Regions from separate parts of the Sporosarcina sp. P20a genome, predicted to be linked through region 1. Evidence: riboswitches for the same ligand, from Rfam matches in the RefSeq annotation. Region 1 holds a riboswitch; the other holds the start of a gene.

Evidence for each region. A riboswitch is a leader RNA that binds a small molecule or an ion and turns the genes downstream of it on or off. The one in region 1 is predicted to bind thiamine pyrophosphate.
Region 2: another riboswitch for thiamine pyrophosphate. It lies ahead of CSV72_RS05720 (thiamine phosphate synthase); the one in region 1 lies ahead of thiM (hydroxyethylthiazole kinase).

What each region holds. Positions count from the first base shown of each region.
Region 1 is NZ_PDYT01000012.1:3,206-18,959, reverse strand. Features, by position in the region: gene metH (methionine synthase) at 1-2,123, shown strand, start outside; gene CSV72_RS16575 (hypothetical protein) at 2,231-2,617, opposite strand; gene CSV72_RS10675 (hypothetical protein) at 2,755-2,955, opposite strand; gene CSV72_RS10670 (thiol-disulfide oxidoreductase DCC family protein) at 3,128-3,529, shown strand; gene CSV72_RS10665 (DUF779 domain-containing protein) at 3,633-3,989, opposite strand; gene adh (aldehyde dehydrogenase) at 4,032-5,573, opposite strand; gene CSV72_RS10655 (endospore germination permease) at 5,864-6,940, shown strand; gene CSV72_RS10650 (spore germination protein) at 6,997-8,436, shown strand; gene CSV72_RS10645 (Ger(x)C family spore germination protein) at 8,433-9,575, shown strand; gene CSV72_RS10640 (DUF3238 domain-containing protein) at 9,631-10,827, opposite strand; TPP riboswitch at 11,020-11,122, shown strand; gene thiM (hydroxyethylthiazole kinase) at 11,185-11,955, shown strand; gene thiD (bifunctional hydroxymethylpyrimidine kinase/phosphomethylpyrimidine kinase) at 11,975-12,790, shown strand; gene thiE (thiamine phosphate synthase) at 12,790-13,449, shown strand; gene thiW (energy coupling factor transporter S component ThiW) at 13,461-13,949, shown strand; gene CSV72_RS10615 (D-serine ammonia-lyase) at 14,108-15,403, opposite strand; gene CSV72_RS10610 (response regulator transcription factor) at 15,455-15,754, opposite strand, start outside.
Region 2 is NZ_PDYT01000003.1:20,350-36,103, forward strand. Features, by position in the region: gene CSV72_RS05655 (DUF47 domain-containing protein) at 1-11, shown strand, start outside; gene CSV72_RS05660 (inorganic phosphate transporter) at 25-1,023, shown strand; gene CSV72_RS05665 (cold-shock protein) at 1,215-1,415, shown strand; gene CSV72_RS05670 (MMPL family transporter) at 1,564-3,714, shown strand; gene CSV72_RS16700 (hypothetical protein) at 3,761-3,928, opposite strand; gene CSV72_RS05675 (hypothetical protein) at 3,950-4,411, opposite strand; gene CSV72_RS05680 (CAP domain-containing protein) at 4,688-5,815, shown strand; gene CSV72_RS05685 (hypothetical protein) at 5,914-6,363, shown strand; gene CSV72_RS05690 (DUF2653 family protein) at 6,348-6,638, shown strand; gene CSV72_RS05695 (superoxide dismutase family protein) at 7,338-7,934, opposite strand; gene CSV72_RS05700 (ectoine synthase) at 8,504-8,893, opposite strand; gene ectB (diaminobutyrate--2-oxoglutarate transaminase) at 8,909-10,189, opposite strand; gene ectA (diaminobutyrate acetyltransferase) at 10,256-10,780, opposite strand; gene CSV72_RS05715 (phosphoribosylaminoimidazolesuccinocarboxamide synthase) at 11,388-12,068, opposite strand; TPP riboswitch at 12,483-12,591, shown strand; gene CSV72_RS05720 (thiamine phosphate synthase) at 12,662-13,261, shown strand; gene thiS (sulfur carrier protein ThiS) at 13,245-13,451, shown strand; gene CSV72_RS05730 (thiazole synthase) at 13,448-14,221, shown strand; gene CSV72_RS05735 (ThiF family adenylyltransferase) at 14,218-15,234, shown strand; gene CSV72_RS05740 (ABC transporter ATP-binding protein) at 15,737-15,754, opposite strand, start outside.

The DNA.
Region 1 (15,754 bases):
GTGAAGAACGCTTTGACGCGGTACTTCCTTTAGTTAAAAAGTATGGAGCGGCTGTTGTAGTCGGAACGATTGATGAAATCGGAATGGCTGTAACGAGAGAGCGCAAACTTGAAGTTGCGTTACGTTCATACGAATTACTCGTCAATAAATGGCAAATCCCGCCTGAAGATATCATTTTTGATCCACTCGTCTTTCCTGTCGGCACAGGCGATGAACAATACATCGGCTCTGCAGTAGAAACGATCGAAGGAATTCGGTTAATCAAAGAAAATCTTCCGCGTACCCTAACGACTCTAGGTGTCAGTAACGTCTCGTTCGGACTACCTTCTGTTGGTCGTGAAGTCTTAAATGCCGTGTACTTGTATCACTGTACACAGGCAGGTCTCGATTATGCGATTATAAATACAGAAAAACTTGAACGTTATGCTTCGATTCCAGAGGCTGAAGTAAAGCTGGCAGACGATTTACTGTTTTCCACAACGGATGACACACTGGCAGCATTCGCAGACTTTTATCGCGGTAAGAAAAAAGAGAAAACAGAAGATGATTTACCAAAAACTGTAGCTGAACGACTTGCATACTATATAGTCGAAGGTACAAAAGAAGGGTTAATTCCCGACTTGGATTCCGCTTTAAAAACATATGACGAACCACTTGATATCATCAATGGTCCACTCATGACAGGGATGGCTGAAGTCGGCCGTTTATTCAATGATAATCAGCTGATTGTAGCAGAAGTTCTGCAAAGTGCCGGAGTCATGAAGGCTTCCGTTTCCTATCTCGAGCAGTTCATGGAGAAAAAAGAAGATGATTCGGGTAAAGGTAAAATTATCCTAGCTACAGTTAAGGGCGATGTGCATGATATCGGGAAAAACTTAGTAGAAATCATATTAAGCAATAATGGATTTAAAGTAATCGATATCGGAATCAAAGTAACCCCTGCCGCATTAATTGAAGTAATCCGTAAAGAAAAGCCAGATATTGTAGGTCTGTCCGGATTACTCGTTAAGTCTGCACAACAAATGGTCTTGACTGCCCAAGACTTCAAAGCAGCGGGTATCGATACGCCTATAATGGTTGGCGGAGCAGCGTTGACAAGACGCTTCACCGAAACTAAAATCGCATCTGAATATGATGGTCCAGTAATTTTCGCTAAGGATGCGATGCAAGGGCTTGATTTGGCAAACCGTCTACAAAGTGAAGGCAAAGAAGAACTACTTGAAGAATTAGTGCAAAGTATCGAAAAACGTGAAGCCAATGACGCCATAAAAGCAAGTCGCGGAGCTGTAGCAGTTGCGGTCAAGCCGCGCCCAGTGAAAACGGTGCGCACCGACGTTCCGGTATTCGTACCGACAGATTTGCGCAGACGTGTCGTGAAAGATTATTCTGTTGCCCACTTACATCCTTATGTAAATATGCGCACACTGATCGGTCACCACTTAGGTCTGCGTGGAAATGTCGATAAAATGCTTGAACGAAAAGATGAACGCGCAGTTCAACTTCACGACATGGTCACCGAGTTCTTGAAATCCGATAAAATGAAAGCTTCCGGCGTTTATCAATTCTTCCCTGCCCAAGCAGATGGCGATGACGTAATCATTTACGATCCGGAAGACTCGAAAACTGAAATCGAACGCTTCACGTTCCCACGTCAAGACAAGGAACCGTTCCTATGCTTAGCTGACTACTTGAAAACAGTAGATAGTGGCGAGATGGACTACGTCGCTTTCATGCAAGTAACTGCCGGAAAAGGCGTTCGTGATTATGCGAACGAATTGAAAGCTGAAGGTAAGTTCCTAGAAAGCCATGCATTCCAGTCAACTGCTTTGGAACTCGCAGAAGGCTTTGCTGAACGGATTCACCAAGAAATCCGTGACCAATGGGGATTCCCTGACCCAACAGACTTCACCATGCTCGAACGTTTCGCAGCCAAATACCAAGGCCAACGATTCTCATTCGGCTACCCAGCATGTCCGAACCTAGAAGACCAAGCCAAACTCTTCCGCCTCATCAGACCCGAAGAGCACGGAGTTATTCTGACCGAAGAATTCATGATGGAACCAGAAGCATCCGTATCCGCAATGGTCTTCGCACACCCCGACGCGCGATACTTTAATGCATAACATTAAATGCTGAAAGCGCCGTATAGACTCGACAGGCGTTAAAAAAATAAAACAATCCGCCATCTCTAAAATACTAGAGATGGCGGATTGTTCATATTAACAAACAATTAGCGGCATCTTCTACGGCGATGACAACCTTGGCCACCCCACATACCTCCAGATCCTGGTCCGAATCCTGGCCCCATTCCTGGTCCTCTTCCTGGCATAATAGTAGAGCCCATAACGTCTTCAGTAGTTTCTGTATAGTAGTGCTGTGGCACACCAACTACGTGGTGTCGATTCACATTCACGATCGGATGAATAAATGGCATTTCCTGTTTAGTGAAGCAATCGTTAAACCGATACTGTGGCGGGCAAAATACGGGTTGGAAACCTTGCTGCTGTCCGCCTGGCATACCTTGATGACCTTGCATTCCTTGATGATGATGATGCTGTTGGTGCCCCCATCCTTGCTGGTGATGTCCGCCTGACATTCCACAATGTCCTTGATTCATTTCTCCACCTCCTTATACCCTATTACATGCGAGTAAATAAATTTGTTACGGGCTACCGACATAGGAAAGCCAAAAATAAAAAGCAATATCCTTTATGAATAGAGATAAAGGAGATTGCTTTACTTTTAATAGACAATTTATAACTCACAGCTTCTAGGTGTAGAAGGCTTCTCAAAACCAAGGCTATTTTCTATCGATTCCAATTTCTTTATAAGAATTTTACACTCATTTAATGCGCCATAGACCGGAGCACCTTCGCCTACCATATTCTCGGAACGTAAAAAGTCAGAGTCACGACGCAACTCCAGCTCAGCTGGATGGATGTATTGACGTTCCATACCTTTTCACCCTTTCTTCTATATATGATACACAAGACAGAACCAACCTAGTCACCTTCTATTATATACGAATCACTAAAGATGTCAAACTATTCCGTTTATATAGAGTGAGTTAAGTTCATGCTATGTGGGTATAGTACGATATCATGTATTTTTGAAGGAGAGAATATTTATGGAACGAAATAGAATTATACTATTTGATGGCGAATGTAACTTCTGTGACGCAAGCGTGCAATTTATTATTAAACGTGACCCTTACAAACACTTTTCATTCGCTTCGTTACAAGATGATGTAGGTAGAAAATTTCGTAAGGATTATCAAATTCCTGATAACGTAGATAGCTTAGTATTGATTGAAAATGGTAAAGCCTATACAAAGTCAGGCGCAGCTTTACGTATCGCAAAAAAATTGGATGGTTTATGGCACTTGGCATTTCTATTCATAGTCATTCCACCCGCAATCCGCGACATCGTCTATGACTACATTGCAACAAATCGATATAAATGGTTCGGCAAAAAGGAGTTATCTTGTATGTTGCCCTCACCTGAAGAACGGCAACGTTTTATCTCGTAAAGATTATATATATATCTACTTATAAAAAAATGGACTGAAAACATACTCCGATGTTCCTGGAGTTGCTTTCAGTCCTAGCCTTCCTATTTAACGGAAGGCTTTTTTATGGAGTTAATTCCTTATATTCTTCGTCAGTAAAGGCCCGGGATCTAGTCAGGAAACGTTTCCCTTCCACTCCTTCGAGCGAAAACATTCCACCACGTCCATCGACTACGTCAATAATTAGCTGTGTATGTTTCCAATACTCAAACTGACTTTTCATCATATAAAATGGCATGCCGCCGATGTGCCCTAGCAATACATCTTGGTTACCGACAATTAAATCTCCATCTTCGTAACACATCGGGGAAGATCCATCACAGCAACCGCCGGACTGATGAAACATCAGAGGTCCGTGCTTCTCTTTTAACAACTCTATAAGAGCCAATGCTTCTTCTGTTGCGACTACTCGATCTGGCATAGGAATTCCTCCATTCACTGCGGATCCTCCAGACAGATTCGATCAAAAGAATCCTTGTTTGCTTTCTGCGTAGCTAACTAGCATGTTCTTTGTCTGCTGATAATGCGCTAGCATCTGTAAGTGGTTTTCACGGCCGATACCCGAAGCTTTGTAGCCACCGAAAGCAGAGTGTGCCGGATATGCATGATAGCAGTTCGTCCATACGCGCCCTGCCTGAATCCCGCGACCGAAGCGGTACGCTGTATTCATATCGCGCGTCCATACACCTGAACCCAGTCCATACAATGTATCATTCGCAATTTCTAACGCTTCTTCTTTATCTTTAAACGTCGTTACTGCTACTACAGGACCAAAGATTTCTTCTTGGAAGATCCTCATCTTATTATGTCCTTTAAATACAGTCGGTTGCACATAATAACCTTCTGCAAGATCACCTTCGAGTTTGTTCTGCTCTCCACCTGTCAGACATTCTGCACCTTCTTGTTTTCCGATGTCTAGGTAAGAAAGAATCTTCTCTAGTTGCTCAGTTGATGCTTGAGCACCCATCATGACTGTTGGATCCAATGGGTTTCCTGTCTTGATCGCTTTAACCCGCTCAAGTGCACGTTCCATGAACTTATCGTAAATGGATTCCTGAATTAACGCACGAGATGGACACGTACAGACCTCTCCTTGGTTTAATGCGAACATAACAAAACCTTCAACTGCTTTATCAAGGAACGCATCATCTTCCGCCATTACATCTTCGAAGAAAATGTTCGGGGATTTTCCGCCCAATTCCAAAGTAACCGGAATCAAGTTTTGTGAAGCATACTGCATGATTAGACGGCCTGTTGTCGTCTCTCCTGTGAAGGCAATCTTATTGATTCGCGGATTGGATGCTAGTGGTTTTCCTGCTTCCAGTCCGAAACCGTTGACTACGTTCAGAACACCTGCCGGCAGTAAGTCTTGGATTAATTCAACCAATACTAAAATAGACGCTGGTGTTTGCTCAGCTGGTTTTAGCACGACACAGTTTCCTGCGGCCAATGCCGGAGCAAGTTTCCATACTGCCATTAAAATAGGGAAGTTCCAGGGAATAATCTGCCCTACAACTCCTAGTGGCTCATGGAAATGGTAGGCTACAGTATCGTTGTCTATTTGACTGACTCCGCCTTCTTGCGCACGAATTGCAGAAGCAAAGTATCTAAAATGGTCAACTGCAAGCGGAAGATCGGCATTTAATGTTTCACGTACAGCCTTTCCGTTATCCCATGTTTCAGCTACAGCTAGCATTTCTAAATTCTCTTCAATACGATCAGCAATCTTCAGCAAAATATTCGAACGTTCAGTGACTGATGTTTTTCCCCACGCATCTTTTGCTGCATGAGCTGCATCCAGAGCCAGTTCAATGTCTTCTTCTGTAGATCTCGCCACCTGAGTAAATACCTTACCTGTAACTGGCGTTGAGTTATCGAAATACTGGCCTTTTACTGGTGCCGTCCACTTGCCACCGATGAAATTATCATAGCGTTCTTTGAACTGAACCTTTGAACCTTCTGTATTTGGATTTGCGTAAACTAGATTTTCTGAAGCTTGTACCATACTGCGTCACACTCCCTGTTCTCATTATTTTGCTTGTATCTCAGCGCAATCATTATGCACGCAAAGCTATTATACGAAACATAGTTTCACTTTATTCCTGATGCGTACGCTTTCATAAGCTATCTTTTATTCTAAACTATTTGGTAAGCGCTTTCAATCAAATAGTTTTATAGATCATACAAATCGTAGACTGTAATATTGCTGTTCCTTTTTAATTACTTATATAGATTATAAAACTGCACATTTTAGGTAAAGCTAAAGGAAACTACTTTAGTTAAGAAGGGGTTTCTATGAATCAAAAGAGCTCTATCAGCATTCTGCATGTCATATTCTTATCCATGACGGTTATTGGACTGAAAAATCATGTGACCATTATTCCTTCACTGTTGGAGGACGCACGAAGAGATGGATGGATATCGGTCATAATTGCGTTTCTTGCTATCTTTCCCTTTGTCTTTCTTTTTATCTATATCCATAAAAAGTCCGAACGGAAACATTTGACGAAGTGGCTAACTGATAATGTCGGCAAGGTGCCATCGGCCGTCATCCGATATATGGTTGCAATTTTTCTGCTGATTTTGTCTGCTTTTACAATGGTCGAGATGTTGGAGTGGATTGCCGCCACTTTTTTGCCGAAAACTCCCCTATTTTTATTATTGCTAACATTTAGCGTCTTATGCGTTCTACTTGCGATGGCCAATATACAATCCATAGTCACCGTCAATGCAATCGTATTATTTGGTGTAGTCATTTTCGGATTTTTCGTAGCGTTTACTAACTTGCAAGTGAAAGATTACAACATGTTAATGCCTTTTTTAGAACACGGCGTACAACCTGTCCTCAAATCCGCTATTTATCCTGCGTCGGGATTTATAGAGCTGTCATTGCTTCTCTTCATTCAGCATCGCGTGAAAAATCCGTTTCGCTGGTACCATTTCACGGTCATGATGCTCATTTTGCTCGGGCTGACGATCGGTCCCCTCGTTGGTGCTATTACGGAGTTCGGACCAAATGAAGCCGCGAAGCAACTTTATCCTGCTTATGAGGAATGGGGACTTGTCTCGATCGGTCGTTTTTTTGAACACTTAGACTTCCTTTCCATTTATCAATGGCTAACCGGTGCTTTTATCCGCATTGGTTTGCTACTCTTCATTGCAATTGATCTGTTAGGGATGACTGGTGATAAGAAGCGGATTTCAAAGATCATCTTGCCGGCCCTTTTCTTTATGAGCGTATCCTTACTTTTAGTGAGTGACCATGTGTTTCTTAAAATCAAAGGTGATTATGTTTTAACTGGCACATTTGTATTCTTGTTTCTACTAACATTCTTTCTTGTCTTTGCCGCACAACGGTCGGGAAGGAAATAAGAAAACAGCCGAACTAATCTATTAGGAAATGGTGATATAGTATGAAAGCTCCTGATATGAACATTGATCTGGATTCACTACAGCAACTTTTTCTACATTCTGGTGATATACAGTTCCAGCCCTATACTTTTCAATCACATACAGTCTACTTCATCACATGCGATTCAATGTTCGACGCACAATTATTGAATGAAGTCGTGATTCCAAATGTACGTGAATTATATACTGACAATAAAGAAAGCATAAGTAAGCAAGTTCTCTGCTCTTCTTTATATATACCAAAACTTCAGATTCCAAAAACAGAAAAAGAACTAATTATGCTAGTGTATACGGGGCATGTGCTCGTGTATTTTGAAGATCTCCAATTAGTTGTAACCGGTAATATTGAAAGTAAACCAAATCGGTCACCTGAAGAAACACGTTTAGAAGTTCCGGTTAAAGGACCTCGTGATAACTTCATTGAAGATATCTCAGTTAATATTGCACTCATTAGAAAACGCCTTCCAACCAATTCTTTATGCGTTGAAAAGTTTGAATTAGGCACACGGTCAAAAACTTCTGTAGCACTTATATACTTCGATGATATTGCCAGTGAAGATACATTAAATCAACTGCGGACACAGCTGGGCAAAGTGAATACCGATATTGTGTTCAGCGGTGATGCATTGATGGAGTTAGTGAATAAAAAAGCCTTGCTCTTTCCCCGATCTGACTATACGGGACGACCTGACAATGCAATCCAGTCATTGGCGAGAGGCCGCTTTGTTATTCTAGTGGACGGCGTAGCCTACGCCGTCATCACTCCGGTCAGCTTGTTTTTATTAATGAAAACATCCGAGGATTTTGAATTTCCAAGTCTACAAAGTTCGATACAACGACTGCTTCGTCTCGGCAGTTTATTAATTGGTTTACTGTTACCCGCTTTCTGGCTTGCACTCACCGCCTTTCATCAAGATCAGTTGCCTATTCAATTGTTAGCAACCATCGTACAGGCAAACTTAGGTCTACCTTTTCCTTCTATGTTTGAAATGTTATTGATGCTTGGCTTATTTGAGTTATTTCGAGAAGCGGGTCTACGTCTGCCAACTGTAATCGGAAGTACGATTGGAGTTGTAGGTGGATTGATTATTGGAGATGCAGCAATACGCGCAGGTTTAACAAGTCCCGCTATGATTGTCGTGATCGCCACTTCTACAATTGCGGCCTATACTTTAGTTAATCAATCACTCGTTACAGCTGTCAGTGCATTACGCGTGTTTTTTATTTTACTTACCGGACTGATGGGTTTATTTGGTTTTTATGTGTCTTTATTTGCTACCCTTTTATATTTATCAACTATCCATACATTCGGGGTCCCTTATTTAAGTATTGCAACAGACATCAAGTGGAAAAATATTAAAAAGACATTGTTCCGTCTACCTACTGAGCAATACAATGAGCGACCTGACGTATTGCATCCAAAGGATAAAACACGCCAGAAAGGAACGGGAGAATGAAAAAAGCTGCGTTGTACGCAACACTTTGTCTGACGTTATTACTGGCGGGTTGCTGGGATATGAGAGAACCCGAGCGAATGCTGTATGTCAACGGCTTGGGTGTTGATTATATAGACAATCAATTTCACATATATATACAGATCATCGACTTTGCCAACACACCAAAATCTGAACAACCCGTGAGTGACATACCTCAGGCAGAAGTAGGATTTGCAAAGGCCGATACGTTTGATGATGCCCTTGCCCAGCTGTACCATTCCGTTGACCAGCAGGTATTTTGGGGACATGCTTCTTACATTGTTGTATCGGAAAAGGTGTTGGAGCACGGCAAATTGAATACAGTCATTGACAGAATTACACGGTATCTAGAAACGCGCTATCAAATTTGGTTATACGCCACAAAAGATCCGGTGCAGGACGTGTTGCTGGTCCGGCCTGTTATTAATAAAGCACTTACCCTATCAAAGCTTGGTGATCCAGACAATTCCTACGAACAAGAATCGTTTGTCTATCCTACGAATATACGCGAGCTGATTATCGGTTTGGACGAGCCAGGTCACGAAGCAGCAATCCCTCTCATCGATGTAAAGGATAATTGGGAGTCTGCAAAAGAATCCGTTGCAGCACCTGTATTATCAGGCATAGCGTCCATTTCACGCCACAATTTCAAAGGATTTATTTCGGGTTCTAGCGCAAGAGGATTGCAGTGGATGAATAAGAAAACTAAACGTGGTCGAATTTCTTTCAAAACAGAAAAAGATGATCACGTATCCATAATAGTCGATAAAGTAAAACCGACCATTACACCCATCAATAAAAATGGTGTGAAATTTAATGTGGAAGTAGATGTCGAAGCATCACTGAGTACAAAGGAAGGCTCCATTTCGATAAAAGATATCCAGAAAAGATTGGAGGAAGAGATATCTAAACAAATTTTAGAGACATACAAAGAGGCTATAGAAAAAAACATTGACGTCTATCGATTTTCCGAACAGTTATACAGAAAAGACTTGAACACGTGGAAGAAATATGAGCAAGACGGAGGAATTGAACTAACAGAGGAATCAATCAGTAAGTTGAACGTACGGGTCACCAAGCTTAATTCAGACCGAAAGAGTTTTCAAGAAACGATCAAATAGCACGACTTAGTCAAGTAAACCGCCGCAATCCACTATGGACTGCGGCGGTTTATTATTAATTACATGTCACGTAACGCCAATAATTATCTCCAAGCACACCAGTCAAATACGCTAACCCTTCACTTTCAGTACGATGCACCGATCGCCAGTCCTCGTCATCAAGTGCTAAATAGATTTCATGATGAGGCGCATCATTATGATAACCAACTAAGTCTAAGTTCCCATTCCGATCCAAATGAGCTTTCACTTCATAATGAATAGGTGGCGAAGCAGTTAGTGGGTTGCCCACGTCATGGTTGATTGCAAAATGAACTTCAGTCGATTTCCCTTCTAATCGCTCAATTTCTATACCGTCTACAGACGCATGGTCATGGCGCTTATATCGTTTCATATAATTCATACCAATTGTTGGTCCGGTTGCTTTTGTAAATTGAAGTGTGCTATCTCCTGCGACAAACTGTCCTTCTATATCCACACGTGTGCGGAAACTTTTCCCTTCCGGATTAAAGTCTCGATCATCCCCCGTAAAGTATGAAATAGGTGAAAAGAGATTTGGATTCTTTATAATATCTTCCTTTAAAAACGTCGTATAGCGGAACTTCCATTGCTTCACTTCATTTAATTTTTTTCTGTCAGCTATCGGTGTGAGTAATTGATCCCGTTGCTTTACACGCACAGAAAAGGTGTAGACTTCTTCTGTTGGTTTATTATTCGGATTCGGGGGCATAATCACTTCATACACTTTTGATGCGATTGACTTACTGATATTCATTTTCTGATTGCTATCAATCAACGGGCATGTTGCCGACACACTGTAAACGACCGACTCCGAAGAACTTACCTCGCGATCAATAAAACGATTATCAGCAATTGTTTCGAGGTATTGACCGTTACGGTAAATATCGAATTTCTCCACGTCCTTAATCCACTCCCACGACAGAGCAATTTGTGAGGAGGCGGCAATCGTCGTGATCACTAGTCGTTGTAAAGGATGTTCATCTTCTTGTACCGCGGTCAGGGCAGATGTCTGGATAACAATTACATCTCGAACCCATCCTTCCTCTACTCGTTCCACTGTATACTGGAAAGGATGTGATGGGTCTAGCTGCCCATCTGTAAACTTCGGGGCCGTTCCTTCATATACTTGCTGGTCATTTTTATAGACACGATAATAACCACCTGTGTCACTCCACGTAAACGATATATCATCCATTGAATGGTCCATTTGTTGAATTTCGAATAATTTCTCCATTTGCGATCTGCTCCCTTTTATCTATTTCATCTGAAACAGTTATACGCCTTCAGATAATTATGTAACATTCAGCATATAGTTATACCTCTTCCTCTATGCGCAATCGCTCATTTCCACGTACTTCCACCCCATTATTCCAGTATCGTTTTAACCTTTTTCATGTATATGATATAATTAGCCTGTCTGATACATAGCAACCACTAGGGGTGCCTACTTTTTGGCTGAGATGCAATTACGCAAACCCTTTGAACCTGATCTAGTACATACTAGCGGAGGAAAGTGGGTAGTTTTCATACCCAACCGCCCATCAATGCATGGGCTTTTTGTATATATACCTTTAAAGGAAGGAAGAGAAACATGCAGCTTATTCAACAACTTCGTCAAAAGCAACCGCTCGTTCATTGCATTACAAATTTTGTAGTCGCGAATTTCCAAGCAAATGGTTTACTTGCAATAGGTGCATCTCCCGTTATGGCGGATGCAGTAGAGGAAGCAGAAGATATTGCAAAAATTGCCGCTTGCAGTATTTTAAATATTGGCACGTTAAAGCAACAAACAGTGGACGCAATGATTTTAGCTGGAAACAGTGCCCGTGCAGCAGGAAAACCTGTTGTACTAGACCCGGTTGGTGCAGGCGCCACCCCTTTTCGTAAAGCTAGCGTCCTGAAAGTACTGGACGAAGTAGATGTCACATTGATCCGCTGTAATACAGGGGAACTTGCTGCGATTGCAGATGTACCTTGGGCCGCTAAAGGTGTGGACGCAGGAGAAGGTTCTGCAGACATCGAAGATCTGGCGAAAAAGACTGCTCGTAAGTACAACTGTCTCGTAGCAGTATCGGGCGAAGTCGATATCGTCACGGACGGCCATTCCACATTGTCTATCACAGGCGGCCACCCTATGATGACTACCATAACCGGCACAGGATGTTTACTCAGTTCTGTCACAGGTGCTTTTCTCTCAGTAGGAATGGAACATCCTTTGGAAGCCGTTGCAGATGCACTTTTATTTTATAAACGAGCTGGTGAACAAACAGCGAAAATTTCCCGTGGTCCTGGAGACTTTGCTGTGAACTTCTTAAATATATTACATACATTGGATCGCGAATCGAAAACATCTTTAGCATAATAGACAGGAGGTTTTTCAATTGACAGTACAAGTAGCATTGACCATTGCAGGTTCGGATAGCGGAGGAGGAGCAGGAATTCAGGCCGACTTAAAGACATTTCAAGAGCTAGGTGTATTCGGAACGTCTGCGATCACCGCAGTGACTGCACAGAACACACATGGCGTTCACGGTGTATATCCGATACAGACCGACGGAGTCATAGCACAAATACGTGCAGTGCTTGATGACTTTGATGTAAAAGCATGTAAAACCGGCATGCTATTTTCGGCAGAAATCATTACTGAAGTTGCTGCGCTATTAAAAGAATATCCTCCAATTCCTTTAGTTATTGACCCTGTCATGATTGCAAAGGGCGGACAATCTTTATTGCAACAACAGGCGATTCAAGCATTAAAAGAACATTTACTACCACTGGCTACAATTGTTACACCGAATATTCCTGAAGCGGAAGTGCTGACTGGAATGAAAATACAGACAGACGAAGACATTCGGCAAGCCGCAACCGCTTTTATCCAGATGGGAGCGAAAGCCGTCGTGATGAAAGGCGGACACCGTAATGACGTGCTGGATGCAAAAGATTATTACGCGGACGCAGACGGTCAATCGTTCACTGTGACAACACCTTGGATTCAAACGAAAGATACACATGGAACTGGATGCACATTTGCAGCTGCTTTGACGAGTTTTCTAGCGAGAGGCTTTTCGTTGCCAGATGCAGTCGCCGAAGCAAAGCAGTTCATACAGGCTGCGATTGAACATGGCTTAAAGATTGGTTCAGGACACGGACCGACAAATCACTGGGCATACGGTGAGCTAAAAAAGGAGTTGCACTGATGCGAACGATGGAAGTGAGGAAAGCATTAGGCTTATATTTTGTAATGGGCACACCAAACTCGGGTAGTCAGGATCCATTAACAATAGTGGAAGCAGCTCTGCGCGGTGGTATCACATGTTTTCAGTTGCGTGAAAAAGGATCGAATGCACTTGAAGGCGAAGCTTTGCTCGGATTCGCCAAGAAGTGTCAGGCACTTTGCAGACTGTACCGCGTTCCTTTCATCATCAATGACGATGTGGATCTAGCATTGGCAATTAATGCAGACGGAGTTCATGTTGGACAAGATGACGAACAGGCAGACAGCGTGCGTCAGCGAATCGGTCCGGATAAATGGCTTGGAGTTTCTACTCACAACTCAAAAGAAGTACAACTCGCACAATCAATTGGTGCGGATTATATAGGACTAGGTCCGATTTATCCGACTTCGACCAAACTCGATGCTTCAGCCGTTGTAGGTACTGTTTTGGTAGAAGAAATCCATACTGCGTTTCCTAACATGCCGCTAGTTGCTATAGGTGGCATTACACTGGCTACTACTAGCTCCACTATCCAAGCTGGGGCAGATGGTGTAGCTGTTGTTTCTGCAATTGCATCGGCGAAAGATCCACAGTATGCAGCAAGCGATTTATTAAAAACCATTCACTCCTTTTTGAAATGAATGAGGTCCATATGAATACACGCAAAATGATGTTCATGACCATGTTTGTCGCAATCGCAGTTGCCGGCTCTGCGTTCGTTTCATTTCCTGCTGGTATCGCCAGAGCTTATCCCATACAACATGCTGTGAATGTCATAGTGGCAATTGTAATGGGTCCGGGGGCCGCTGTCATAGTAGCGTTTATGACAGGACTCGTACGCGTACTGACGGGAACAGGTTCACTGCTCGCATTTCCAGGCGGGATGATCGGCGCCGTTTTGGCCGGCATATTATATCAGCGTTTCAAAAACAATTGGAGTGCAGGTATTGGGGAGATAATCGGTACCGGTTTGATAGCACCTTTGTTTGCGGTACCTTATGCAAAAATATTGATGGGCACAACCGTAACGGCTTTCTTCTTCCTCCCCCCTTTTCTGGTATCGACAGTGAGCGGGACAATTATCGGTCTATTATTAGCTCCAAGACTTTTGAGATTGAAGCTATTTAAAGATTTACAGTAAGACTATGAAGTGTGGCAAAATTAATAGTAAGGGCGGATTGTCACTTCACAACGCCTTCCGTGATATCTAAGCGCTCCTAAATTACACACTCAAAAAATAAGATCCGCAGAGACTAATGTCTGCGGATCTTTTGTCGATTTCCCGGGAAATAGTGTGCATTATTTCCTCATATGATTATAATAGCCCTTCATTTCGTCTTCAGGCACCATATTCCCACCCGTTCCCCATACGAGATGCGTCGTGTCTTTGGAGTCCGCTAATGGTAATTTAGACTGAATAACTTGTACAGGCCCTGTCATACCAGCCAGTGCTGAAGGTTCTAGCCAGATATCTTCACTGTCCGCCAGCTTTTTCAGTAGCGTGAATAATGTCATATCTTCTACCGTATAGCATCCTGTCAGGAAAGGTTCCATCGTTTTCCCAACAAATGCCGAAGCTGTGCCGACTGCTAATCCATCGGCCGCAGTTTTATTGTCCAGTCCAAAGTCTGCAACCGAGACTTGATCGTGCATTCCTGTCATCATTCCAATCATCATGCACGGTGAGTGTGTTGGTTCAGCGAAAAGGCAATGGACATGATCGCCTAATGCTAGTTTTAATCCGAACGCCACGCCGCCAGGTCCACCGCCTACGCCGCAAGGCAAATAGACGAATAGTGGATGCGCTTCATCGACAGCAATATTCTGCTCTTTCAATTGTGCTGCAACACGTTCCCCCGCCACTGCATATCCCAAGAATAAATCCGTAGAGTTTTCATCGTCCACAAAGTGACAAGACGGATCAGCCTCTGCCTGACGACGACCTTCTTCTACTGCCTTACTGTAATCATCCATATACTCCACTACGTGAACACCTTTTGAGCGCAGTAAATCTTTTTTCCACTGTTTAGCATCGGCTGACATATGCACCGTTACATCGAAGCCAAGTTTTGCACTCATAATGCCAATACTCAATCCTAGATTACCAGTCGAGCCTACAGCTATTTTGTGCTTTGCAAACAATGCACGGAATGTCGGTGAATCGAATTGGCTATAATCCATTGTGTGATCCAGCAACTCATTATCTAATGCAAGTGTCTCTGCGTGTTTAAGCACCTCATAAATCCCACCACGCGCCTTGATTGAGCCGGAGATTGGTAACGCATTATCTTGCTTTAATAAAAGCCTGCCTGGAATATCAATAGCGTATGCCGCTTCAATTTCTTGCTTCATCTTTGGAATCGGCGTTAATGGAGATTCAATGATACCTTGATCCGTGTCTGGAAAAACTTTGGCCAAATAGGGAGCAAATCTTTCTAAGCGATTTCTAGCATCTGTTATATTGTCTTTTGATAAACGCGTCTTCAACAGGCCAGCTTTTACTGATTCAATAGTAGGGTTACACCATAATACTTCCTTCTTCTCTACCACGCTTTGTAATAAGGGTAGCTTTACAAGCCACTCACTTTGCGTCATTTTATTCACTCACTAACCACTCCCTATTATGAATGTATGCCTGTGCAGATTTCATTCGAACCAGCCTTTTTCATTAAATAACGTAATTGCTTCAATACGATTACGCACACCAAGTTTATCCAGAATCGTGGAGATATAGTTACGGACAGTGCCAGGTGATAAAAACAGTTCAGTCGCAATCTGTTTCGTAGTCTTCCCTTCCGATACCAATTTAAGTACTTGAACTTCCCGTTCAGTCAATGGATTCTTCTCTTCTTCTTTCATTTCAAATGCCATATCGATTAATTCTGGTGCATAAATTCGGCGACCTTCAATAATAGAATGAATCGATTTCACCAGTTCTTCGATCGG
Region 2 (15,754 bases), on a different contig from region 1:
GCAACGCATAAGGGGTCCTAACCAATGGATACGATTCTCATACTCACCATTCTCGTCGTGGTATTTGCCTTGGCTTTCGACTTCATCAATGGTTTCCACGATACAGCCAACGCGATCGCTACTTCGGTATCGACACGCGCATTGAAACCACGGACTGCGATTATGCTCGCCGCCACGATGAACTTCGTTGGTGCGCTGACATTCACAGGCGTAGCAAAAACCATTACGAAAGATATCGTTGATCCGTTCTTATTAGAAAACGGTTCTCTCGTTATTTTGGCAGCACTCGTTTCCGCGATTATCTGGAACTTGGTCACGTGGTATTTCGGAATCCCTTCTAGCTCGTCGCATGCACTGATCGGATCTATTGCCGGCTCGGCGATAGCGGCAGCGGGATTTGGCATTCTAAATTACAGTGGCTTCATTAAGATCATCCAGGCACTGTTGCTATCTCCTATCATTGCATTGGTCGGTGGATTTATTGTCATGACCCTATTACGTACGGTTTTAAAGAACCGTAATTTATTTAAAGCAAACCGCCGTATCCGCTACATGCAAATTGGTACGGCCGCGATTCAATCATTCACGCACGGAACGAATGACGCGCAAAAAGCGATGGGTATTATTACGATGGCTTTAATAGCGGCGGAATTACAAACTACCGATGATATTCAGCTATGGGTACGGATTGCGGCCGCGACTGCGATGGGAATCGGTACGTCAATCGGCGGTTATAAGATTATCAAGACCGTTGGCGGCAAAATCATGAAGATACGACCGATTCACGGGATTGCATCAGATTTAAACTCCGCAGTCATTATTTTTGGCGCTACCCTTCTTCATTTACCAGTCAGTACGACGCACGTAATCTCTTCTTCTATTATGGGAGTCGGTTCAGCGCAACGCTTGAAAGGTGTGAAATGGGGAGTCGCACAGAAGATCGTTTTGACGTGGATTATCACAATGCCGATCTCCGCTTTAATGGCTGCAGTCGTCTATAAAATATTCACACTTTTCCTATAACTACCTAAGAATCCAAGCGACCATTCTCTTGAACTAATCATTCAGCTTGCTTTATCTGCCTTTTCTTGTTATGATAAAGAAGAATTATTTTTGTTCGACGTTGGTCTACGATTTATCTCGACCGTTTTTTAGAAATTGAGCAAGGATAGTAATACAATGTGTACACGAGTGTGCACGAGGAGGAAACAAACATGGAACAAGGTAAAGTAAAATGGTTTAACGCAGAAAAAGGTTATGGCTTCATCGAACGTGAAGATGGCGACGACGTATTCGTACACTTCTCAGCTATTCAAGGTGACGGATTCAAAACTCTTGAAGAAGGTCAAGACGTGTCTTTCGAGATCGAACAAGGACAACGCGGACTTCAAGCTACTAACGTAACTAAAAACTAATTTAACTATACAAACCACTTCCTTTTAGGAAGTGGTTTTTTTGTGCATTTCTTTCCATATTTCCGTAGCACTTCTCTATATTTCATTGTTATGATAAGCATAGACATGAGAATAATTGATTTCATTCATAGAATGAGGAGGAATTACGTTGCAACGTTTCGGGAAGTTTGTAACCCAATCATATAAATGGATTTTCACGTTTTGGATTGTACTATTTGGGGTGATGACGTATTTCGCCATTCAGTTGCCCGGCCTGCTTGCTGGAGACGGCTTCCGCGTGGACGGCGAGCATGAACAAGTGATGAAGATTGTCTCGGAAGACTTCGGCTTACCTGCAGAATCTTTGTTTTTAGTGTTTGACGGAAAAACTGACGCAGAAATCGATACTTCACTTGATCAGCTGGAAAGGCTCGGTGTCGTGTCGGATATCGTATCCCCTCTAGCTGAAAAAGCGCAGTATACGAAAGATTTGTCCTATGCCTTGTTGCAATTTGATACGGTGCCTGACGATATGCCGCAAGTCGTGGAGGATATCCGCGATGAAATCGATGGTCAAACAGGCGTAACACTCACTGGCGGAGCGGCGTTTGAACACGACGTCAACCAGGCTAGCCAACGCGATTTGATGACAGCTGAAGCTATCGGTTTGCCGATTGCGATCATTGTGCTACTGTTTGCGTTTGGTACAATTGTTGCTTCATTCGTTCCATTGATCGTCGGCATCGGTACAGTCGTCTCTACCCTCGGAATTTTAGCGTTGCTTGGCAATACGGTGGACCTATCCATATTCGTACTAAATATCGTACCGATGCTCGGTCTCGCCCTCTCTATCGACTTTGCTTTATTATTTATTAGTCGCTATCGGGAAGAGCTGACTAAGCGCAGCGTGACAGATTCTATTATCATGACGATTCGGACTGCGGGTCGCTCGATTATATTCTCTGCTGTTTGTGTGTTCATCGGACTCGGCGCGATGCTTCTCATCCAAGTGGATATTTTCATGAATATCGCACTCGGAGGTATGATTGTCGTAGGTATGGCGGTCGTTTCTTCCCTTACTCTATTGCCTTCCGTTTTGCTAATGCTAGGCGAGCGCATCCATAAAGGACGTTTGCTGAAAGAGCGTGGCGAAGATGCGAACGGTTGGAGAAAGTTTGCGAATTATGTAATCAAGCGCCCCGTAACGATTGCGATTGTAGCATTTGTGTTACTAGCAATTGCTGTAATTCCAGTGAAAAATATGGAGCTGACGATCCCACAGATTGATTCATTGCCAGAAACATTCGATACACGTGTAGCTTTTGAACAAATGGAAGATACATTTGGTTTAGGCGATGAGAGTACAGTGTTCTTGATCGCAGAGCGTGACGGAAGTTGGAAAACGACGGAAGGTCTTCACGATATGATAGCGTTACAAGATCAGTTGAAAGATGATCCATTGGTCAAAGACCTTTCGACTGTCTTTACGATCAGCGGAATCGATAACGTCGTGGAATGGGAGCAAACTCTGCGTATTCCGCAAATGTACGACCAGCTCAATCCTATGTTAAAGAATTTCACCGACAGCGGTAACCGTTTATTCATCCCTGTGACATTAAGCGCTGCCGGCAGTTCGAATGAAGCACAAGATTGGATCCGCGATTGGTCGGAGAACGATACAGGTTTTAACATTTTGCTTGGCGGTGAACCGCGGTTCAACCAGGAAATCTTCGATGAAATAGCTGATCACATCGTATACGTATTGCTCATTATCATCGTCTCTACCTTCTTCATCTTGATGTTCGCATTCCGTTCACTGATCATTCCCGTGAAGGCGATTCTGATGAATATTCTCGGATTGTCCGCAACATTCGGCATTCTCGTCTATATATTCCAGTATGGCCACTTCGGATTAAATCCGGGGACCGTAGCGCTCATCATTCCAGTCATCGTCTTCAGTCTCGTATTCGGCTTGAGCATGGACTATGAAGTGTTCTTAATCTCGCGCATGCAAGAAGAGTTCGCGCAGTCGTTCGATAATGATAAATCTACAGTCGAAGGACTGGCCACGACGAGTAAAGTCATCACGTCTGCCGCGCTGATTATGATCGTTCTAACAGGCGCCTTTGCGTTTACAGACGTCATGCCCGTGAAACAAATCGGCGTCGGGATTGCAGTCGCAGTGGCGATCGATGCGACAATCATTAGACTATTGCTAGTGCCAAGCTTAATGAAACTGTTCGGAAAATGGAACTGGTGGCTACCGTTTGGTAAAGGCTTGTATCGTTCGAACAGCCAGAAATATAGTGTAAAAAAATAAAAAGAGCCTGTTGAGAATCGTATATTCTCAACAGGCTCTTCTCCTTTTATTGCCAGCCAAACGTGCCGATTTCGGTATATGACTGGTTGTCCAATGATTGATGATTTTTTTGTGTAGGATTATTTTTGAAGGTAGTCTGAACCATTAATACGACGCCCACTACCGCCACAATCAACACGACGATCAGCCAAATCGCAACTGTTTTACCCTTCATTCGATATCACTCCTGTAGCTGTTATTTCGTTTTGACGGAAAAGCCTTCTTCTTTCAAATAACTTGCCGCCTCACCGTAATCTCCGAAGCCTTCTTCCAAGTTTACTTCATGGTAAATATTAAAGAAGCCATCTTCTTCAAGAAGTGTCAGCATCTGACCATTGGAATTCTGCCATGTTTCTGCAATCGTTTCAGGTTCCTCAACTTCTGTCGCCAATCCTTCAATTGCCGCACGAATCACTGCACGGAATTCATCTGCAGAGTATTCGCGTACATTGACTAGACCGCGATCATCTGCTTCATAGCCTTTCACATCTGCCACGTAAACAAATGCATTCCCATTCGGGTGCAAATGCTGCACGACTACCGTTTTATCGTACAAAGACTCTTCATAATGATAGTTCAAGCGCTTCATAGACACTTCTTTCTTCACTAACTCCGGGAACTCTTCTATAATCTGTTGTTTCTCTTCAAATGTTAACATATTATTTCCTTCTTTCTTTTGATATTCAGTGTTCATCTTGTTCGCCATTCCGTAATCAGGACAAGCAATATAACGACTGCAATTGCGACTATATAAAACCAGGAAGGTACACTGCTCACACCACCGAACATGCCATCCACTCCTTCCAAACTTCCATTCTTTTTTTAGTATACCCTTTTTCCTGCTACTCTGGACGATAATTTTCAACATTTCATAGTTACCACTGTATTGCTGAAGGGGAAACAGAGTATAATGTGATAGAGGAGTGGGTTTCTAATGATAAAACGCCTGTTTCAGTTACTCTTTCTTGCCGTACTACTCTACGCTTTCAAGCCCTTATGGGAAGGCCCGGTATCAGAATACGTGGATTTATCGTTTCTCGATCCGCTTGATGCCAAAGTAGAAACCGTGCTGAACGAGGAAGTAGTTGGATCTGCGCTTGACTATACAAAAGAATCGATTGTCGATTTAATTACATTCATTTCCGATAAAGCAAACGGAAGCAGTCCCCCAGAGGAAGTTGCCCAACCCGTGCTCGATGCGCCGGCAACAGGCATTATTTCTATCCACAATATCGAAATTGGTACAACGGAAGCACAAGTGAAGGAAAAGCTCGGAGACCCTACGCGGAAATCCGTTAATGAATACGGCACAGAATGGCTGACGTTCCATGATAACTATCAGAACTTCGTCATGCTGTCATACGATATTAAACGTCGCGTCAATGCGATTTATACAAATGATCGCCTGATCGCTTCATCTATCGGCATCGAATACGGCGTGCCAAAAGCAGAAGTACGTCAAGGACTCGGCGAACCAATCTCTGAAATCCGTAAAGGGACAAACATTTATAAGTTGCAAAATGATGAAGGCATGGACATCTTTCATTCGGATGGACTCTATATGTATGTCTTTTATGATCTGCATAATGAAAATACCGTAACCGCAGTACAATTAATCTCGGATTCGCTAGAGCAAAGAAAGTCCGCGCTCTACGCCCCTCAAAACGATGCGATGCGCCAAGGCTTTGAGATGCAATTGTTTGATTTGACGAACGCAGCAAGAGTTCGCCACGGTCGTTCCATTTTAACATGGGATGAACTGGCATCTGAAACGGCACGTCTACATAGTACCGATATGGCAGTGCAAGATTACTTCAGCCATGAAAACTTACAAGGCGAGTCCCCTTTCGATCGCATGAAAAAACAAGGCGTCCAATTCGTCAGTGCCGGTGAAAATCTAGCATATGGTCAATCAAGCAGTATTTTTGCACATGAAGGGCTAATGAATTCAAAAGGCCACCGAGAAAACATATTAATCCGCGACTATCAGTTCCTTGGGATCGGTGTAGATTTCAACGACAAAGAACAGCCATTTTATACGGAAAACTTCTTCGCTAAGTAAGGGAATTTCCTTTCATTACGGCTAGTTATCCAGTAAAATAAAGTGAAGGGCATGGGTAGATCCAAGACCTTCACTACAGCATTAAAGGAGATTATCAATTGAAAAAATTTGCTGCATTTTTCCTCGCTGCGACGTTGATTTTGTCGCCAATCGGGAACATCATCTTCCAAGATGAAATTACTGCCGAAGCACGTGGCTATAAGTCTGGTAAGAAGAGCTTCAGTACACCTAATCGTGTGCAACCGAACAAAGCAGAAAAGAAACAAGATACCAATCAAAGTACTGATAAAGCAACAGCGGGCAAGACAGCTAAGAAGCCAGGCGGTATGGGTGGCGGCTTGATGAAAGGTCTATTGGTTGGTGGACTGGCAGGTCTATTATTCGGTAGCTTGTTTGCGAATATGGGTATGCTTGGATCCATTATGGGCTTGCTCATTAACGTGTTAGCGATTGTCTTCATCATTTACATGGTTCGGAAGATTTTCGCGATCTTCAAAGAGAAAGAGCGTAAACGCAATGAGGACATGAATCAATGGAACAACAGATAATTTACGAACAGGACGTAGTAAATGCAGTATGTGTATTGATTGCAAAAGAATCACGTGCAATGCCAGACGACGTGGAAGTCGAACTTGCTTACGATGACGACACTGGGTTTTCAGCAGACGCCGAGCTTAACGGCAAGATGCATCATTTGGACACCTCCCGTCTAGTCGAGGCGCTTCGCCTTTGGATCGAGCAGTATCTCGATCAGGATCCGATGGCAGCAGGCATTCAGCTAAAGCTGGATGATGAAGAAGGGATTATCGCGATTGTTCGATAATCAACAGGACGCCCCTTTCCGGGAGGGCGTTCTTTTTTTCGTGTTCAATAGTTTAATGGAGAGGCTGGCAGTGGTGTTGGGGTGGGGATTGGTGCTTCGGAGGGGACGCTTTCCGGAGGGCGGGCGGTGAACCACACAGCTCGCTTCGCTCGCATGGTGTTTCACCTGTCCCGCTGATCCTCCCGGAGTCGCCCCTCCTACGCGCCAATCTCTTGCAGTGTGAGTGGAAGATACACTTTGTTGCGCATTAAAGTAAGTGTTGTAATACACTTTTGAACTTCAGTACTTGAATTAAAATAAGTTAAGACAATACAATAATTCACACACCATCGACAGTAAGTGTTCTTAGTCCTTTCACTATAAAAGTAGGATGGAAGCGGAAGTTGGCGGCGAAGTGCAAAGATGTGCTCCTAACGCTTCGCTTTTACTCGCAAAAGCCGTCCTTCGTTACGGCTCTTCCCGATGGATTAGCCCGATCAGGTGAGACAACCAAAGGAACGCAGTGACTAGTTGGCTCACCGCGGGCCCATGGGAAAGCGTCCGCCAACTGGAGCTTCCATCCCATCGTAATCACTAAGTAACTCACTCTTTCCAAGCACTTGCACTTGCACTTGCACTTGCACTTGCACTTAAACTTAAACAAGTCGAAACAACACAAAAAAAGATGCCCCGAAACCCCGGGACATCCTACTTGCCTAATCACTTCATATTCTCAGATGTAATCTCAGCACAAGCAAATGGCGTTCCAGAATTGCCGGCTGGATCTGTTACGTTATCATCCGGACCTTCATGGATAACCAAAGCTGTTCCGTCTTCATCAATTAATGAATTGTCTTTTCCAGACTCAAGCGTAACTGCATCTGTTGTTACAGTAACTTTTGCGTTCCCTTCTTCATCCGCCACAAGATTCTCCAAGTCTCCTGCATGGTGTCCTTCTGGATTCTCTAACCCGTGTTTTTTATCTGTTGGGTTGAAGTGACCGCCAGCCGACTCTTTAAAGTCTGGTGCTGTACAGACACCCGTTTCATGGAAGTGCATGCCGTGTTCACCTGGCTCAAGGCCCGTTACGTCAATGTCCATCGCTACTCCAGATGGTCCTTGCGTTAGCGTTACAGAACCGATTTCTTCTCCGTCAACATTCATAACCGGCGCCATCACTTCAGGCTCCGCTGTTCCCTCTTCTTCCACGACTGGATCACCGCTACCGTTGACCGGTTCTTTTTCTTCATCCGCCGCGCCACCGCAAGCCGCCATCATTAGTGCCGAGCCCAATACAATACTAGGTAATTTCCACATAATTGAATTCCTCCTTGTGTAAGTTATGTACATTACTGTTCATTACTGCTTTTATAATGAACTCATAGTGTCTAGTGTACCCTATTTAATGAAATTCTAACATGTGATTGGGACTTTATGAGCGGAGCACGTGCTGGATTGAGCGTATAATTTGTGACATTGAGCGGACGCCGCCATGCAATGAGCGGTTAACGACTGACTTTGGGCTGATTTAGCATTGCATAGAGCGCTTAAACACTAACATTGAGCGGATCTAGGGTCGCATTGAGCGATTAGTGGATGACTTTGCACGGAACCAGTGGTTACCTCCTGACCTTGAGCAGCGACAGATAGAAAGCATAGCATTGAGCGCTTACCCCATGACATTGAGCGGAGCCAAGTACTACATTGAGCATTTATAAGGACTGATAGAGCACTCGCCCAGAAACTATGAGCGGATAAGCCACAACATAGAGCACTCAGCCAAATTAATGAGCGGCCGGCCCTCTCACCCGCCCCCCCACAATAAAAAATACACTCCAAGGAATTACCCTCAGAGTGCTCACTAACCATAGTACATTCCACAACACTTAATCTTCAATCAGCGGATACACACCGTTCTCATCATGCGTCTCCGTTCCGACGACTGGCGGGTTAAAGACACAAATCAAGCGCATGTCATCTTTTCCACCACGTAAATAATGCTCGTCGTGTTCATTCAACGCATACATCGTACCATCTTTGATCGGATAGACTTTGCCGTCTGCGATCGTTTCGATTTCCCCATCGCCTGCCACGCAGTAGACAGCTTCTAGGTGGTTTTGGTAATGGATATGTGTTTCCGTTCCAGCATAAATAATCGTTTCGTGGAACGAGAAGCCCATATTATCTTTCTTCAGCAAGAAACGTCGGCTTGCCCAATTTTCTGCTTTTGTTTCATTTTCGCTACCAATAATTTCATCTACTGTACGTACTATCACTGAACATTCTCTCCCTTAGTTTTTAACAATTTCTTCAATCGCTTCTTCTAGAATATCAAAGCCTTGATCAATACCTTCTTCATCCATAATCAATGAACCGAGGAATTTGACGACTTCGCCTTCAGGTCCAGATGTTTCAATGATCAAGCCTTTTTCAAATGCTTTTGCACAGATTTTATCCGCATAGTCTTCCTTGCCTTCACCACAGACGATTCCTTGCATGAAGCCACGGCCACGTGTTGTAGCTTTCAACTGTGGATAGTCTTCGACGATGGTTTCCATGCGCTTCGTGATGAGCTTGGATTTTTCTTGTACCGATTTAGCGAATTCATCTGTTTCCCAGTACGATAAAGCTTCAGTCGCTGTCAAGATCGCCATATTGTTACCGCGAAATGTTCCGTTATGCTCAGCTGGACCGAATGTATCGTATTCTGGTTTGATCAGCGTGAGTGCTAATGGTAATCCGTAGCCACCAATGGATTTTGATAGACAAACGATGTCCGGTTTAATGCCGGCTGGTTCAAAACTGAAGAATGTTCCAGTACGTCCACAACCTGCTTGCACATCATCGACAATTAATAAGATATCGTAATTTCTGCAGAGACGTTCCACTTCACGCAACCACCCAAAACTTGCGGGATTGATGCCGCCTTCCCCTTGTACCGTTTCGAGAATCATAGCTGCAGGTAAATCCAAGCCACTGCTTGCATTTGCTAAATACTTTTTTAGGAAGTTCAATGATTGCCCTTCTTCTAAAAACGTATCATACGGCATAGAGGTCGTATTGGTAAGCGGTACTCCGGCTCCATCGCGGTTGTATGAGTTGCCTGTTACAGACAACGCACCAAGCGTCATGCCGTGGAAACCATTTGTAAAGCTTACAATATTTTGACGTCCCGTAACTTTGCGGGCGATTTTCAGCGCACTCTCAACTGTATTCGTCCCAGTAGGACCAGGAAACATTACTTTATAGTCCATGTTTCGCGGCTGCAAGATCACTTCGTTAAATCGTTCAAGAAATTCTTTTCGGACCGTCGTCCCCATATCCAAACTATGTGAAATTCCATCATCATGAATATATTCAATCAGCTTTTCTTTCATTCTATCGTTGTTATGGCCGTAGTTTAAAGCACCTGCGCCGGCGAAGAAATCGATATATTCTTTACCTTCCGTGTCCCACATCTTATAGCCTTTTGCTTTGTTGAATACTGTTGGGAAACTTCTGCTGTAACTTCTCACTTGCGACTCGCGATTCTCGAATACTTCCATTACTTTCTGACTTTTTGTCAGTACCATGTGTAATTAATTCCTCCGTTAGATTCTGTATTTTCCCGTGTCATGTTGCGGCAATCGGCTTGTTTCTCAGAATGGTCCAATGCGGAACAGTTCTTCTGATTCATGCCCGCCACCAGGGAATTGATCTGTCGTATAGCCATCCGTAATCGTGCATTCCGTCTCCAAATCACGTGCTAAGCCTGTAAATAACTTAGTGGACGCCTCATTAGATGGTGTGACGGTCGCTTCTAGATAGCGAATATTTCGACATGCATCACTTTGCAAAATCGTATGCAGCATATGGGAAGCTATACGCTTACCACGTACCGATTCATCGACTGCGACTTGCCAGATAAACAATGTATCTTGCGCTTTTGGTTGAATAAAGCCTGAAATGAAGCCTACAAGCTTTCCATGATCTTCTACGATAATACTCGTATCGCTGAATTGGTCTGCCCACAGCAAATAGCTGTAAGAGGAATTCAAATCAAGTACGTTCGTATCCTTAATGAGCTGCCAGATGAACTTTCCATCATTTACAGTCGGAATACGAAATGAATACGGATCGTTCGGATCTAGTCCTGCAATCGAAACTTTGTGTTTTGTGTCCAAACAGTTTCTCCTCCAAGTTCTCTTACATGTAGTTGTACAAGTATTCATCATCTGTGAATTTCTAAGATGTGTGCTTCGTTACCCGAGAACACGATCTACTTCCAATACGTTCGTCGAATAGTCATTAATGTGAGGTTTTTACGGACCGAGCACATACACTCGGCAGATTCTAGTTATGAATCTAGCGGATATAGCAAGGGTACTTACGTAGAAAAGCCAAAATGGAGATTCTTGCTGGCTACTATGGGTGCTATCTTTCTGCCTTGCAGTATGAAGAGCAAAAAAGAGCGCCTTTACAAAAGCGGGGAGCTTTTGTTCATGGAAACAGCAGATATATTAACGATTCGCTGATATGAAAGACACTTTCATTATCTAAAATTTACTACCATACGCATTCATCCAACCAACGTTCACACACTGGCGAAGAAGCAAACTAGGTGTCGCCTGTGACACTGGTTGCTATTATAGGAAACTCCGAAAACGTTGTCAACAGTAAATATATCTATTTATTTATTTGATTAAAAAGTAAAACTCAGCTAAGCCAGTCAGCGTATAGCCTGAGAGAGAATATAAAAAACCGGAAACATTTTTCGTTTCCGGTTGAATTTTATGAAAATAATATCTTTTCTAATTCCATTGGTGCAATATATGTATCACCTTGATAAACGCGCATATTGCCTCCTGAAATTTCATCGATCAACATGATATTCCGCTCAGGATCACGACCAAACTCCAATTTAATATCATATAGCTCTAAACCTTTTTCGGCCATCTCTGAACGGACTACTTCAGAAATTTGCTGAGTTAATTCTTTAAGTGTTGCGTATTCTTCATGCGTCAAAATGTGAAGTTGGGCCAAAGCATCTTCTGAAATAGGTGGATCTCGACGTTCGTCGTCTTTCAATGTCACTTCCACGAAAGCATCAAGTACTTGTCCTTCTTCAGCGTACGCACCGAATCTGCGCAAGAAACTTCCGACCGCACGGTATCGACAAATCACTTCTAATCCTTTACCAAAGACCGTAGCAGGCTTCACCGTCATCGTTACTTCGTCCAGATTGGCATCGATGTAATGTGTCGGTATGTTTTGCTCCGCCAATTTCTCAAAAAAGTATTGTGTCATGCGAAGTCCGGACTTCCCAGCACCATCAATCGTCAGGCCTACTGTGTTGGCACCTGGATCGAATACACCATCTTCCCCTGTTACATCATCCTTGAATTTCAATAGCACGTGGCCATCTTCCAAGCGGTAGACGTCTTTCGTTTTACCAGAATAGGTTAATTTCATCCGTACGATTCTCCTCTATTCATAAATGTGTACTACTTATTCAGTATAAAGCACTTTGACGAGAAGAAAAAGTATTGTTTGACGAAACTTGACGGACTTCAACGTAGATTTCACAAAATAATCTTATACTTAGGATAATAAATACACTTGAAGAGGAGGAAATTATCATATACTTTCATACAATTACGTTCTACCTATTTTCGGAGCGCTATTTGAAATTCGTACTAAGTAGAATACCTACCCCCCATCAAGACACATATTGATTTGGCTCCACTAGAAACAAGCATCCTTAACGATCACTGTAATTGTTGTAGAAATCGATATCGGCAATTAAATTGCGGGATGAGTACTTATTCAAAAAAACTCTTTTCATTCCACCATGGGCATGATACGCTAGTTCTGAAAACCAAATATTTTGACCATTAGGGGAATCCTTCACAAGGACTGAGAAAAGAGTGTGGCTCTGAAACCCTTATTACCTGAACAGGTTAGCACCTGCGGAGGGAAGTGGCGAGTCGTTCCGTATGTATTTCTGTCGACATTTCTACCACTTTCCGATTCGGGAAGTGGTTTTTTCTATTGGAGGGGAATGAATGAAATTACTTGGCGTGACCGACGACCGTCTTTCGGTTGATGAACTGGCACTAGATTTGTTGCAGACAGCACCGCTTCTTGATGCCATCATTTTGCGGGAAAAGTCCAAGACAGACGAACAACTAGTAGATCTAGTTACGCGTCTTGCCAGTACTGAATTTCCACTCGACAAGCTCATTCTTCATGCCAGACCTCACTTAGCTAGAAGACTGAACCTCTCAAAAGTACAGCTGACTGGTTATGGTATGCCGTTACGGGAGGCACATCGAAAATTTCCTGAGCTCACTTTCGGTTGCTCGATTCATTCATTGAAGGAAGCAAAGGAAGCTACGCAAGAAGGTGCTGATTGGCTCCTGTACGGGCATATTTTCAAGACGTCATCGAAGCCTGGACTGCCAGCGCGCGGAACGGAAGAATTGTTTTCTATTGCTGAGTGTAGTTCGGTTCCCGTGTATGCGATCGGCGGAATTCAGCCGCATCACCTGCCCATTTTACAACGAAATAACGTAGCAGGTGCGGCCGTATTATCTCCTATGCGTTCACTGGAAATCTTACAAAGTTATAGAATAGGAGAGGTATCTTATGGAGAAAATGATTGATCTGAACGGAAAATCGTATTCAGTTGTTTCAGAAGTAGGGACGATTCAGCAGTTACTTGAACATTTAGGACTTGGTGATCGCATTTTGATTGTGGAGAAAAACAAAGAGATTTTGGAGAAAGATCACTACGACGCACCGATCATGGACCGAGACCAAATTGAAATCATACATTTTGTAGGAGGCGGATGAAGATGTTAAAAATTGCAGATAAAGAATTCTCTTCACGATTATTATTAGGTACAGGGAAATATCCTTCATTTAAAATACAGGAACAAGCAGTCGCTGTATCGGAAGCAGAAATCCTGACGTTTGCGGTACGACGCATGGATATTTTCGAAGCATCACAGCCCAATTTCCTAGAGCGACTTGATTTGACGCGCTATACATTGCTGCCAAATACAGCAGGAGCGAGTACAGCAGAAGAAGCCGTACATATCGCACGTCTCGCCAAAGCATCCGGACTTTGCGACATGGTAAAGGTTGAAATCATTGGATGTAGCCGTTCGCTGCTTCCTGATCCCGTGGAAACATTACGCGCTTCTGAAATGCTGTTAGAGGAAGGCTTCATTGTATTGCCCTATACGTCAGACGATGTAGTACTTGCGAGAAAACTATGCGAATTAGGTGTTCACGCTATTATGCCGGGTGCTGCACCGATTGGTTCGGGCAGAGGCATTCTGAACCCATTGAACTTGTCATTTATTATTGAGCAATCCAATGTACCCGTCATCATTGACGCAGGAGTCGGCTCTCCAAAAGACGCAGCTTTTGCGATGGAACTCGGCGCAGACGGTGTATTGTTGAATACGGCAGTATCGGAAGCCGCCAATCCTATCATGATGGCGGAAGCAATGAAGCTCGCGATTGAAGCGGGACGTCTCGGTTATAAAGCTGGACGTATGCCGGTCCGTGATTATGGTGTAGCTAGCAGTCCGACTGAAGGGCTTGTGACGACTTGATCGGTAAATATTCTCGGCAAGAACTGTTTGCACCCATCGGACCAATTGGGCAACAACGTATCCGCGAAGCAAAAGTTTTCGTCTTAGGAGCTGGTGCGCTCGGCTCTTCCGGAGCGGAGATGCTAGTGCGGGCAGGGATCGGCGAACTGACGATTGTCGATCGCGATATTTTGGAATGGACCAATCTTCATAGACAGCAATTATATACAGAGCAAGATGTCATCGATCAATTGCCTAAAGCGATCGCTGCGGAAAACCGATTGCGCGCTATCAACAGCGACGTGAAAGTTCGTGGGATTGTGGCGGATGTCACGCCTGAAAATGTCCTCGAATTATTCGAAGGCCATCAATTCATTCTCGATGGCACAGATAATATCGAAACTCGATTACTCGCAAATGATGCCGCATTACAACTCGGCATCCCCTTCTTCATGGGTGCTTGCGTCGGTAGCTACGGTCTGACGTTTCCGATTGGTGTAAAAGAAGAAGCGCCCTGCTTACATTGCCTGCTCGAAGCATTGCCGCCACAGTCTTTGACATGCGATACAGTCGGCGTCATCTCGCCCATCGTCGTCACAACTGCTGCCCGACAAACCGCGGAACTGCTGAAGTGTATCACGGGGGCGACGATGGAACCCCGTCTCGAATCCGTCGATCTCTGGACAGGCGAACGCGCCGCAATGAACGTACAAAGCATGAAGAAACCCAATTGCCCAAGTTGCTCAGACACCCCTGTCTATCCTTATCTGTCTGCCAATGAAGTCATTCGGACCGCCGTACTGTGCGGACGCGACACCGTTCAACTGACATGGCCGAAGAATCGACAAGTTGAACTGATACCATTTGCCGAGTCCATTCGCGATATTGTTTCTGATTTAAAGCAAAACCCTTATTTGGTTTCCTGTGAATATGACGACCATCGACTCGTGTTATTCCGCGACGGCCGGATGTTGGTGCATGGAACGAAGGATATTACGGTTGCGCGGAGGATTGTGGCTGGTTTGTTGGGGTGATCGTTTTTTTGGGGGAGAGCGGTGGTGCGTGGTTTTATGAGCGGGTAGCGTGTCTGATAGAGCGGATAGCTCTTGGCATTGAGCGCTCGAGCGGTTTTATGAGCGCTTTACTCGCTGGATAGAGCGGGTAGCGTGTTGCATAGAGCGGATAGACGGCAACATTGAGCGCTACCACGATTTTATGAGCGGCTCCACGATTAAACTTGATATTGAGCGGTTTACACGTCACATTGAGCGGATAACAAGCAGCATAGAGCACTCAAGCAGTTTTATGAGCGCTTTACTCGCTGGATAGAGTGGGTAGCGTGTTGCATTGAGCGGGTAGACGGCAGTATTGAGCGCTGCCACGATTTTATGAGCCGCTACACAATTTAACTCGACTTTGAGCGGTTAACACGCCACATAGAGCACCCCACCACAATCCCACCAATAAAAAACGCTTCGGAAAGCCTTAAAAATGGCCGTCCGAAGCGTTTATTTCATTAAAAATCTAACATCCCAATCACTCAGGCAAACCTAA